3 regions of the Desemzia sp. FAM 23990 genome follow, and region 3 is predicted to be linked to each of the others. Evidence: predicted binding sites of a transcription regulator. Region 3 holds the regulator's gene; each other region holds the start of a gene.
The links. The regulator LexA, encoded in region 3, represses DNA repair genes until DNA is damaged. The targets are predictions, from matches to a motif close to CNAACANNTGTTNG.

Region 1: the regulator LexA is predicted to act here: its motif matches at 2,568-2,581, upstream of dnaB (replicative DNA helicase).
Region 2: the regulator LexA is predicted to act here: its motif matches at 2,107-2,120, upstream of recX (recombination regulator RecX).

The regions. Positions count from the first base shown of each region.
Region 1 is NZ_JBGQQW010000026.1:2,554-6,828, reverse strand. It holds gene ACEN4I_RS10470 (adenylosuccinate synthase) at 1-883, opposite strand, end outside; gene dnaB (replicative DNA helicase) at 1,074-2,456, opposite strand; gene rplI (50S ribosomal protein L9) at 2,703-3,158, opposite strand; gene ACEN4I_RS10455 (DHH family phosphoesterase) at 3,155-4,275, opposite strand, start outside.
Region 2 is NZ_JBGQQW010000037.1:20,888-25,162, reverse strand. It holds gene ACEN4I_RS12685 (general stress protein) at 1-86, shown strand, start outside; partial or broken gene ACEN4I_RS12680 (glycoside hydrolase family 3 protein) at 254-2,013, shown strand; gene recX (recombination regulator RecX) at 2,169-3,014, shown strand; gene mutY (A/G-specific adenine glycosylase) at 3,011-4,213, shown strand.
Region 3 is NZ_JBGQQW010000001.1:53,067-57,341, reverse strand. It holds gene recJ (single-stranded-DNA-specific exonuclease RecJ) at 1-615, shown strand, start outside; gene ACEN4I_RS00235 (adenine phosphoribosyltransferase) at 651-1,163, shown strand; gene ACEN4I_RS00230 (DUF3885 domain-containing protein) at 1,293-1,931, shown strand; gene lexA (transcriptional repressor LexA) at 1,989-2,612, opposite strand; gene ACEN4I_RS00220 (DUF896 family protein) at 2,842-3,084, shown strand; gene tkt (transketolase) at 3,187-4,275, shown strand, end outside.

The DNA.
Region 1 (4,275 bases), on a different contig from region 3:
CTTTCCCTATATCTCGAATCTGTTGTCCAATTTCATCATGCAATTCCGTTGGGAACGGACCATCACCTACACGAGAAGTATAGGCTTTACATACACCAACTACTTTATTGATTTTTGAAGGACCAACTCCGCTTCCGATTGTCACTCCACCAGCAACTGGATTCGAAGAAGTTACAAAAGGATAAGTGCCTTGGTCAATATCCAACATAACCCCTTGAGCCCCTTCAAATAAAACATTTTGCCCAGCCTCAAGAGCATCATTTAAAATAACGGTTGTATCTGTTACATATTTTTTGATTTCTTGGCCATATTGATAGTATTCTTCAAAAACAGTTTCAAATTCAATAGCTGTTGAATCATATAATTTAGTAAACAACCGATTCTTTTCTTCTAAGTTAACACGCAAACGTTCTTCAAAAAGCTCTTTATCCAATAAATCAGCAATCCGAATGCCTACACGAGAAACCTTATCCATATATGCTGGACCGATTCCTTTGATAGTTGTTCCGATTTTATTGGCGCCTTTAGAATCTTCTTGTAGTTGATCCAATTGAATGTGATACGGTAAGATAACATGTGCACGATCAGAGATTCGGAGATTGTCTGTACTGATTCCTTTTTCATGCAAATAAGCCAACTCTTGTACCAGAGCCTTAGGGTTAACCACTACTCCATTACCTATCACACTTATCTTTTCTGAAGAAAAGATACCAGAAGGAATAAGGTGCAGTTTATACGTTACGCCACCAAATTTAATCGTATGGCCTGCATTATCTCCACCTTGATAACGTGCAATCACATCCGCATTTTCACTCAAGAAATCGGTAATTTTTCCTTTTCCTTCATCGCCCCATTGTGTACCAACAACTACTACAGAAGACATAAAAACACCTCTTTTTTATTTTTAAAAATCCTTTTGTAGTGTACCAGTAATCTTTTTACTATTCAATAAAAAACGAACATTTTTATTATTTTATTTAAAATAAAGGTCCAAAGGCGAATCATTTCATCTTAAAGAAAAATTAAAGGCTTCATAAACGAACTTTATACTCGTTTATGAAGCCTTTAATTTTTTATGAGATGGCATCTTCAGGATAGTAAGATAAGGAAGAAAATTTATTGTACTCTTTAATAAATAATAATTTTACAGTTCCTCTTGCACCACTTCTGTTTTTTTCTATGATTACTTCTATCACGTTGTCTTCATCTGCTTCAAAGTTATCCTCGCCATCTTCTTGACCCTCGCGATCATAATAATCATCACGATAAAGAAACGCTACGATATCCGCATCTTGCTCGATTGAACCAGACTCACGAATATCACTCAATACTGGACGTTTATCTTGTCTTTGTTCCACGCCACGAGATAACTGAGATAACGCAATAACGGGAACTTTCAATTCTTTAGCTAATTTTTTTAACTGACGTGAAATTTCAGATACTTCTTGTTGACGACTTTCTTTACCTGTTCCTTCAATAAGTTGCAAATAATCAATTAGTATCAATCCCAGATTACCTTTTTCTTGCTTTAAACGACGACATTTGGCACGAATCTCAGCCACACGTATACCTGGAGTATCGTCGATATAAATACTCGCTTTAGATAAACTACCCATGGCAATAATCAAATTCTGCCATTCTTCTTCTGTTAAATTACCTGTTCTTAAATTACTGGCATCGATACTGCCTTCTGAACACAACATCCGGTTAACAAGAGACTCGGCTCCCATTTCCAGACTGAAAATAGCCACTGTTTCATCCGTTTTTGTTCCAACATTTTGAGCAATGTTTAAAGCAAAAGCCGTTTTCCCTACAGCCGGTCTGGCAGCTAAAATAATCAGCTCTTCTTTTTGCAAGCCAGCAGTCATTTTATCTAATAATTTGTATCCTGTTGGCAAGCCCGTAATTTCTTCATTATTTTGATACAATTGATCTATTTGAGCTACAGTTGAGTTTAACACATCTGAAATAGACAAAAAACCGGTCCTGCTTCGTCTCTCCGATACTTCTAAGATACTTCTTTCCGCATCATCTAAAATTGAAGCAACCTCATCAGATTCCTCATATCCTTTAGCCACAATTTCTGTGGCTGTATGAATAAGGTTTCTCAAAATGGATTTTTGTTCCACAATTTTTGCGTAATATTCCATGTTTGCCGCTGTTGGTACCGCCACTGCTAATTCTGTCAGATATGGAATACCCCCAATGTCTTCTAATTGGTTTCTGGATTCTAATGCATTTGTGATCGTAACGATATCAATAGCTTCATTTTCATCGTTGAGGTCCATCATAGCTTGAAAAACCATTTGATGACCACGACGATAAAAATCCTTAGCTTCTATAAACTCCAAAGCTCCAACAAGTGTATCCGCATCTAAGAAAATAGATCCTAATACAGCTTGTTCAGCTTCAATACTTTGCGGTGGTAAACGATCTTGGAACGCTTCATTTGCCAAGTTTTTCAACTTCCTTTCAAATACATAAAAACGCTTGTACTGTTCCACATTCAATGTGTCATTTCTGCTATTATTCTAACTGAAAATCACTGAGATTACAATCTAACAAAGGGAACGTTTGTTCCTTTTGGCGTAAAGTTATCTTTTAGCGTCACATCATTCAATAGCATTTATTTTACCTTAGTTTGATTCCAATAAAATAAGTCAGCCAAGTTTTCTCTTGGCTAACTTATTTAGCGGTTCACTTTAATTTTCAGGTACAACCCGTACAGTAATTTCTGCAACAACTTGTGGATGAATTTTAACATCCATTACTTGAGTTCCTAAAGAACGCATAGGAACATTCAAGTCGATTTTTCGTTTATCCAATTCAATACCCAATTGTTTTTTTGCAGCAGAAGCGATTTGTTTCGTTGTTACCGATCCAAATAATCGACCATCATCAGCTGCTTTTGATTTGATCTCAATGGCATTTTCTTCTTTTTCCAGAAAGACTTTTAACTCTTTTGCCTCTTCAAGAATTTCAGCCTCTTGTTTTTCTTGTGCTTTTTTCTTTCCTTTTAACTCACTGACACTTGCAGCATTGGCTTCTTTCGCCAACCCTTTTTTAAATAAGAAATTTGAAGCGTACCCATTTGGTACTTCTTTCACTTCGCCTTTTTTACCTTGTCCTTTTACATCTTTTAAAAAAATAACTCTCATGTTGTTGCAGCCTCCTTAGTAGAATAATGAGCTAAAATAGCTTCTTTTAATTGTTTTTTAGCTTCAGTTACTGAACTATTTTCTAGTTGGGTAGCAGCATTTGACAAATGTCCGCCACCGCCCAATTCTTCCATAATAACTTGAACATTGATTTCGCCTAAACTTCGAGCACTGATTCCAATACGTTTATCTAATCGCTTAAAAATTACAAAAGCGGCATCAACCTTACTCATAGATAGCATCGTATCGGCTGTTTGTGCTGCTACTACTGTATCATATTCTTGGTTTTCTTCACCAGCTACAACAGCCATATTAGGAGTAACAAATTCCATGGACTCTATTAAATGACTGCGAAGCAAATACGTATCCGTATCTTCTTTTAATAATCTTTGGATAAGCACAGCGTCCGCACCACAAGAACGTAAATAGCTTGCTGCATCAAAAGTACGTGACCCCGTGCGTAAAGAGAAACTCTTGGTATCCACTACTATACCACCCAACATAGCTGTTGCTTCGATTTTATTGATTGGTTCAGCTTCTTGAGATTGGTATTCAAATAGTTCAGTGACCAATTCAGCCGTTGATGATGCATACGGTTCAATATAAACTAATGCAGGATTTCCTGGGAACTCTTCTCCTCGACGATGATGGTCTATAACAACGACTCGATTTTTTTGCTTCAATAGATCAGGAGCAATCGCCATAGACGGTCGATGAAAATCAACCAGAATAACTAAAGTATTTTCTGTCATCATTTCCTCAGCAACTTTTGGGGTAATAATGTAACGACTGATCTGATTATCTTTTTCAATTTCTTCTATGAGTTTTTCAATGTCATGACTATATTGATCTGGCTCTACAACTACCCATGCTTCTTTGTTATTCATTTCAGCAATCCGTCTAATACCTAAAGCAGAACCGATAGCATCTAAATCAGGATTCATATGTCCCATTACAACAACTTGGTCAGCTTGCTTCATTAATTCTTGTAAAGCTTGACTGATCATCCTAGATCGAACACGCGTTCTTTTCTCCATTGGATTTGTTTTTCCGCCGTAATAACGCATCTCTCCAGATAAAGATTTAATAACCGCTTGGTCACCACCCCGTCCCAGCG
Region 2 (4,275 bases), on a different contig from region 3:
CTTTATTAGATGGTTCAGTAGACAGAGGTCCAATATATGGAATAGTGGAGGATGATCCTAATAAAGAGACGCTAAACGATAATTAAAACTGAGTGTTTTTATTTAGCTTGTTGGGCAGTTACTGCCCAACAAGCTTTTTATATATCATAAAATAATAAATATTATAATAAAACTATGTTTTGTATTGTGATATCCTGAAATTTCTTCTATAATGAAATAGAAAACGTTTTACAAATTGAAGGGAGAATGAATAATGAAAGTAGATTTAACTGCCAAACCTTATCATTTAGATGCTGAATCTATCGACTGGGTTGAAAACACTATTTCAAATATGACGGACGAGGAAAAAATTGGGCAGTTATTTATCAATATGGGTTCAAGCCGTACAGAAGAATATTTAACAGGTATAGTAAACGATTATCATATTGCAGGTGTTCGTTATAATCCAGGCACAGCAGAAGAAGTATACGAACAAAACCGTATTTTGCAAGAAAACAGTAAAATTCCCTTGTTGATTGCAGCAAACACTGAAGCAGGTGGAAATGGTGCTTGTACTGATGGAACATACATTGGTCATGAAGTGAAAATCGCTGCTACAAACGACCCTAAATATGCCTATGAAATGGGACGTGTTTCAGGAGTTGAAGCAGCATCTATCGGATGTAACTGGAGTTTTGCTCCAATCGTTGACCTTTTACGCAACTGGCGTAACCCAATCATCTCAACTCGTACTTGGGTGCAGATGTGGATCAAACGATTGATTTGTCTTTAGAGTATATGAGAGGAATTCAAGAAAGTGGGATTGCACCAGCTGCAAAACATTTCCCCGGGGATGGAATAGATGAACGTGACCAACATTTATCATTTGCACCTAACCACTACTCTGTAGAAGAATGGGACAATACTTTTGGTAAAGTTTACGGCTCATTATTTGATGCTGGTTTACCATCTATCATGGCTGGTCACATTTCATTACCTGCTTATGTTCGTCATTTCAATCCAGAAGCTACTGTACAAGAAGCAAATCTTCCTGCTACTTTAAGCAAATACATTTTGACTGATTTATTAAGAGACAAAATGGACTTTAATGGATTAGTTGTTACTGATGCAAGTCACATGGTTGCTTTAACAGGTGCTATGAAACGGAAAGATATGCTTCCAGCTTCTATTGCTGCTGGTTCTGACTTGTTCTTATTCTTCAATGATCCAGATGAAGACTTCCAATGGATGATGGATGGATACAAAAATGGTGTGATCACTGAAGATCGTTTACAAGAAGCGTTGACTCGTATTTTAGGAACAAAAGCTGCTCTAGGTTTGCACAAAAAAGCCAAAACAGCATTGCTTCCTACTAAAGAAGAAGCAATGGCAAAAATCGGTCTTCCAGAAAATAAAAAAATCGCTGAAGAAGTTGCTGACCAAGCCATTACATTGGTTAAAAACAACGAAAACATCTTCCCGGTTTCTCCAAACTCGCACAAACGTGTGTTGTTGGTAGACGTTAAAGGGACTCAAGGTGGGTTTGGTGCTATGATCGGTGATTCTGGTAAGCCATCTGATAAAATGAAAGAAATGCTTGAAGCGGAAGGATTCGAAGTAACGATTTGAGAATCTGCTGAAGAAAAAATTATGAAGATGCCTGAAGAAGAGAGAAAAGCAGCGTTAGCAAATGTATACGCACAAAAACGTCCGATTTCTGAATTAACAGAAAATTATGACTTGATCATTAATTTAGCTGTTGTTAATCCAAATACTGACCAACGTATTCAATGGCCAGCATCAAAAGGTACTCCAGACATTCCATTTTATATACGTGAAGTACCAACAATCTTTGTTTCATTGCAATCTCCGTTCCATTTGGCTGATGTGCCTCAAGTACAAACATACATCAATGCTTATGACAGTAAGGAATTTACAATGAAAGCTTTAGTCGACAAAATGTTAGGTCGTTCTGAATTCAAAGGCGTATCTCCAGTAGACGCATTCTGTGGATTCGAAGACACAAAATATTAGAGAGCAACCAACTGCTCATCCAAGAAAATACTTTCCTGGATGAGCAGTTTCTTTTAGATAAAAGGACTTTTTTTAGAATGAAAATCATTGATTCGAACGTTTGTTTGAGGTACGCTATTATAAGAGAAATAAATAAGAGCTAGGAGGTGGGGGCTTTGGTATTGATACCAAATGAGCAACCATCAAATTCAAATAAATCTGTCCCTAAAATTACTAAAATAGAAACACAAAAACGTAAAGGCAGATACAACATTTATTTAGATGAAGAATATGCATTCCCAGTAGACGAAGCAGTATTAGTCAAACATGTTCTGTTTAAAGGAATGGAAGTCACGAAAGAGTTCCAACAACAACTGGAACAGGAAGATAATTTCAGTAAGGCATTTTCTCGTGCAGTGAACTATTTGAGTTATTCATTGCGGTCAGAAAAAGAAGTACGAGATGACCTAGTCAAACATGAATTTAGTTTAGAAACAGCTATAAACGTGATTGAAAAATTGAAAGAAATGAAGTACATTGATGATCTCACTTATGCGGAAAGCTACACAAGAACGGCGGCTAATCTAAATGGAAAAGGTCCATACAATATCCGTCAAGAATTGAAAAAGCGAGGTATAAAAGAAACGGTCATTGAGCAAGCTCTGCTGGAATACCCTATGGATCAAAGAGTTGAAAACGGGATAGCAGCTGCTAAAAAAGTCCTTAAACGGACAAAGCGAAGTTCTTCTAAAGAGACAACTAACAAAGTCAGACAAGGTCTGATGCAAAAAGGGTTTAACAATGATGAAATAACCGAAATATTAAATCAAGTGGATACTGAAAAAGATGAAGACGATGAATACGAAGCGCTGAAAAAACAAGGTGAGAAAATTTGGCGAAAACAATCTAAACTTGAAGGAAGTAAAAAAATTCAAAAGGTCAAAGCTAGTCTTTACCAAAAGGGTTTCAATGGTGATTTGATCAATCAATTTATAGAAGAAAAGGAATTAGAAGACGAATGAATAAGTTAGCAGTTAACAACCATGAAGCAAGAGTGATTGATGGGATAAAAATGTGGTCAGAAGAGAAAATCGAGCGATTCCGAGCAACTTTACTGAGTTGGTATGATATTGAAAAGCGAGATCTGCCATGGAGAAAAAATAATGATCCATACCGTATTTGGGTATCTGAAATTATGCTGCAGCAAACGCGGGTCGATACTGTCATCCCCTATTATTTAAATTTCATGCGTACTTTTCCTTCGATTGAAGCTTTAGCCAACGCAGAAGAAGATACTCTATTGAAAGCATGGGAAGGATTGGGATATTATTCGCGTGTTCGAAACATGCAGAAAGCGGCTATTCAGATTATGGAAGACTATGATGGGAAAATGCCAAATGACCCTAAAGAAATTATCAAATTAAAAGGGATTGGTCCCTATACAACTGGAGCCATATCCAGTATGGCTTTCGGACTGCCAGAGCCCGCTGTGGATGGGAATATCATGCGGATCTTGAGTCGTTTATTTGAAATTGATGCAGATATTGCTGTTCCCGCCAATCGAAAAATATTTGAAGATATCTTAAGAGAAATCATCGACCCTTATAAACCAGGCGACTTCAACCAAGCATTAATGGATCTGGGGGCCACTATTTGTACGCCTAAGAATTACCATCCAGAAAATAGTCCGGTGAAAGAGTTTAATCAATCCTATATCAATAGAACATGGGAGAAATATCCAGTTAAGAGTAAAAAGAAAAAAGCTAAACCGCTTTATTATGCAGGAATGATCATTCAAAATGCTAAAGGAGAATTTCTGTTGGAAAAACGCCCTGCAAATGGTTTATTGGCTAATATGTGGACTTTTCCATTGATTGAAGAAAAAAGCTTAAGCGACTTTTTTGTGCGTGGTAAGCTGGTCAAACTAGAGGATGCTGAAAAAGTAAAACAGCATACGTTAGATGTAACACAAGAGCTAGCAGAGAAATATAGGTTGGAACCTGTACTGATAAAAGAACCATTTGCAGGAGAGGTCCATATCTTCAGCCATCTTAAATGGTATATGGCGTTGTATTATGGGCAGCAAATAAATACCATACCGGACAATTCTCTACCAGAAAACTGTTCTTGGGTAAATCCAGAAGATTTTGACCAATACACTTTTCCAGGACCGCAAATGAAAATGTGGGCAGCTTATAAGAAGAGATTTGAAAAAAATTAGGCACTCAGCTGACATGACTACGGTGAAATGTCAGCAAATAAAAAAGTTTGTTTATCCAACGT
Region 3 (4,275 bases):
AGCACACAAATTCCAGAATCATTATGGAATAAGCAAAACGCTGATTTCGTATTCTTTGATTCTGCGAACTATGAACAGTACCAAGAAAAGATGCCCGCTTCAAGCAAAGCTTACTTGATCCAGACACGAAAAGATGCTAAGCAATTTTTGATGCAGCATTCATTATTGGTATTGGTGGATTGTCCACCTTCATTGACCATTCTTTCTTTATTGATAGAACACAATAAACCGGAAAATGTTTTGTATTCTTTTCACAGTACAACGAATGATTATTTAGAAGGTATGCCAAATCGGCAACATTTTGCGAATGCATACAAGTTCATTTTGTCTCATCAGAATATTGATGTGAAAAATCAGCTGGGTATTTTAGCAAAAACACTGAATATGAAAGAAAATCGAGTAATATTCATTCTGCAGGTGTTTTTTGAGGTTGGATTTGTTAAAATAGAATCCGGACTTCTTAATCGAGTGGAAACAAATGAGAAAAAAGATTTAACACAATCTATTACGTACCAGAAAAAAGTACAACGTATCGAGGCGGAAGAAAGATTAGTCTATAGTCATGCTTGGGAAGTTGAGCAATGGCTAATGAATCAAATAACCATCAGCGAATAAAGAAGAATTTGACTGGTGAACGGAGGACAAAAAGAATGGATTTAAAAAAATATATTTCTGATGTAGAAAATTTTCCTGAAGAAGGGATTATTTTTAGAGATATTTCACCATTAATGGCAGATGGAGAGGCATACCGTTTTGCAACAAATGAAATCGTAGCATATGCTAAAGATAAAGGTGTAGAAATGATCGTAGGTCCTGAAGCTCGCGGATTTATTGTCGGATGTCCAGTTGCCTATCAAATGGGAATCGGCTTTGCTCCAGCTCGTAAAAAAGGCAAATTGCCTCGTGAAACCGTAGAGGTTACTTATGGTTTGGAATACGGGAAAGATACGCTGCAATTGCATAAAGACAGCATCAAACCAGGGCAAAAAGTATTGGTGTGTGATGATTTATTAGCTACTGGCGGAACGATTGCTGCAACCATCGAATTGATTGAATCTTTAGGTGGAGTAGTTGTGGGAACAGCTTTTATTGTAGAGTTAAAAGATCTAAAAGGCCGCGAAAAAATCAAAGGCTATGATATCCTTGCTTTAGCAGAATATTGATCAACACATAAAGAACTATCTCCTGTTGAGATAGTTCTTTATGTGTTGTTTAAGGAATATGGAAAGAATTTGTTGAAAGCGGACGGAAGAAAAAAAGTACTGTATAACTAGTGCATATGAGGTGATTAGATGAACTTGAATGATTTTATGCACGAAAATTACCCCAATCTTCAGCTGAGACCACCTTTGTTTTATAATTGGGGTATTGGGATTCGTTTTGAACTTGGCCTAGAAAAGGAATGGTTCTTTGATTCTTCAAACAACTTGTATGTATTAGGATGTTATAATAGAGCAATTACTTTATTTGAATCGTTGCATTCACCAACAGATGATATTTTTGTTGTGATGGATATGAACAACTTTGACGTAAGAAAAAAACTGAAACGTCAGCTACAGAATTTTTCTCCGTACATAAAAAAATCATTGTTCTACAGCTTAAAACATCAAGAATTGCCTTTTATTTTTCCAGAAGACGATGAGGATGGCACACGTAAAACCAACAGATTTACTTTAACATGCAAAACAATGGATTTAAACCATGTTGCCTTGCTGAAAGCTGTTTGCAACCAAGATTTAGGCTTTAATCCGAGTATTTCTCATAATGTTTACGTGATAAATATCCAGAAAAAAACGATTTTCCATACTTATGATGATAGAGGTTGTGATGTATTGGCAACTTCGCCTGCAGCAATAAAAGAGATCTATACAAAATATAGTGACTGGATTTTAGATTATGACAGAGTTGAAATAGATAAACTATTCGAATAAAAAGAGATTGTCCAAAAAGCGAGTCCCACTCGATTTTTGAAACAATCTCTTTTTTGTTTATAAAACATGGCTTCGATAAAGACCGACAACTTTTCCTAAAATAGATACTTCTTGTAAGATGATCGGGCTCATAGTATCGTTTTCTGGTTGTAGTCTGTAATGATCTTGTTCGATAAAGAATCGTTTGCATGTAGCTTCATCTTCAGTTGTCATTGCAATGACAATGTCGCCGTTATCCGCACTGGATTGTTTACGGACGATAACTTCGTCTCCATCAAGAATCCCAGCGTTGATCATACTTTCTCCTCGAATGGTCAACATAAACAATGAACCATTTTCATACTCTAAACTGGGTGGGATAGGAAAAAAATCTGTCGCTTCTTCTACAGCTAATATCGGCTCTCCAGCTGTAACGGTACCCAATAAAGGAATTTTATTTAAACCAACTCCTAATTGAGATAAACCGGCAGTTGTCAATTCAATAGTTCTAGGTTTACTCGGATCGCGATGAATAAAGCCGTTTTTTTCCAAACGAGATAAATGTCCATGAACAGTTGATGTAGAGGACAACGATACTGCTTGACCAATCTCTCTAACAGTCGGCGGGAAACCTTTCTCTTTTACTTGTTCATAAATGTATTGTAAAACTTCAATTTGTCTAGACGCTGGTGATTTTTTCATAATTTTATAAACACCTCAATTCTTATTTACTCTTACTGTTAGAATAGCATAAACGAATCCTTTTTTCAAACAAACGTTCGCCTTTTTTGAAGATAATGACCAGTTGTTGAGTTATAATGTCATTTTATCGTCGGTATAACATATAGAAGATCGAATTCAACAGACAATCCAGCTGTATTTTTTAGTCATTTTTGGTATATTGGTTAAGGAAGTAGAAAGGATGAAGATAATGTTATCAAAAGAAGAAATAAACCGGATCAATGAGTTAGCTAAAAAATCAAAAACAGAAGAAGGTCTAACTCTTTCGGAACAAGTAGAACAAAAAAAATTGCGTGAAGATTATCTAACAGCTTTCAGAGGTGGAATGAGAAACCATATTGAAGGCATGAAAGTGGTTGACGAAGAAGGAAACGATGTAACGCCTGATAAAGTCAAGAAAATTCAAAAAGATAAAGGTCTGCATGGCAGATAAAAAAAATTCGAAATAGTTCCCATTTGTTTACAAAAAAATGGTATGATATAGAAGCAATGTAAGCAGTTTAATAAGCTTGAAATTTGAAAGGAATGATATTTTTTGTTCGATAAAGTAGATCAATTAGCTGTAGATACCATTCGTACGTTAAGCATTGACGGAGTTCAAAAAGCCAACTCCGGTCACCCTGGATTACCTATGGGTGCTGCACCAATGGCATATGTGTTATGGACAAAGCACTTAAAAGCCAATCCAAAAAATTCCCACTGGGTCGACCGCGACCGCTTTGTACTTTCTGCAGGTCATGGATCCATGATGTTGTACAGCATGCTGCATTTGGCAGGATACAAAGTTTCAATTGGTGATTTAAAGAGTTTCCGTCAATGGGAAAGTAAAACTCCAGGACATCCAGAAGTACACTATACAGATGGTGTAGAAGCAACAACCGGTCCTCTTGGACAAGGAATTGCCAATAGTGTCGGTATGGCCATGGCTGAAGCTCACTTAGCAGCTACTTACAATAAAGAAGGTCACAGCATTGTGGATCACTATACTTATGCTTTATGTGGTGATGGAGATTTAATGGAAGGTATATCAGCAGAAGCAGCGAGTTTAGCTGGACACTTGAAATTAGGCAAATTGGTCGTTTTATACGATTCAAATGACATTTCTTTAGATGGGCCTACATCAAAAGCCTTTACAGAAAACGTTGGTCAACGTTTCGAAGCTTATGGTTGGGAACACATTTTAGTAAAAGATGGAAATGATTTAGAAGAAATCAATGCAGCGATTGAAAAAGCAAAAGCTAATTCAGATCAACCTACATTGATCGAAGTGAAGACCGTTATCGGATTTGGTGCTCCTAACGCAGGATCACACAAAGTTCATGGTGCTCCATTAGGTATCGAAGGAGTAGAAGCGACTAAAAAAGCTTACGGTTGGGAAGGGGAAGACTTCTACGTGCCGGTTGAAGCTCAAGCTCGTTTTGAAGAAACAATGGTTACACCAGGCGAAGAAGCTGAAACAGAATGGGAAAAAGCTTTTGAAGCTTACCGTCAAGAATTCCCTGAATTAGCTCAACAATTTGAGGCAGGATTTAACGGCGATTTACCTGAAGGGTGGGACAAAGATTTGCCTGTATACGAAGAAGGCGATGCGGCTGTAGCTTCTCGTAAATCAGGTAGCGATACT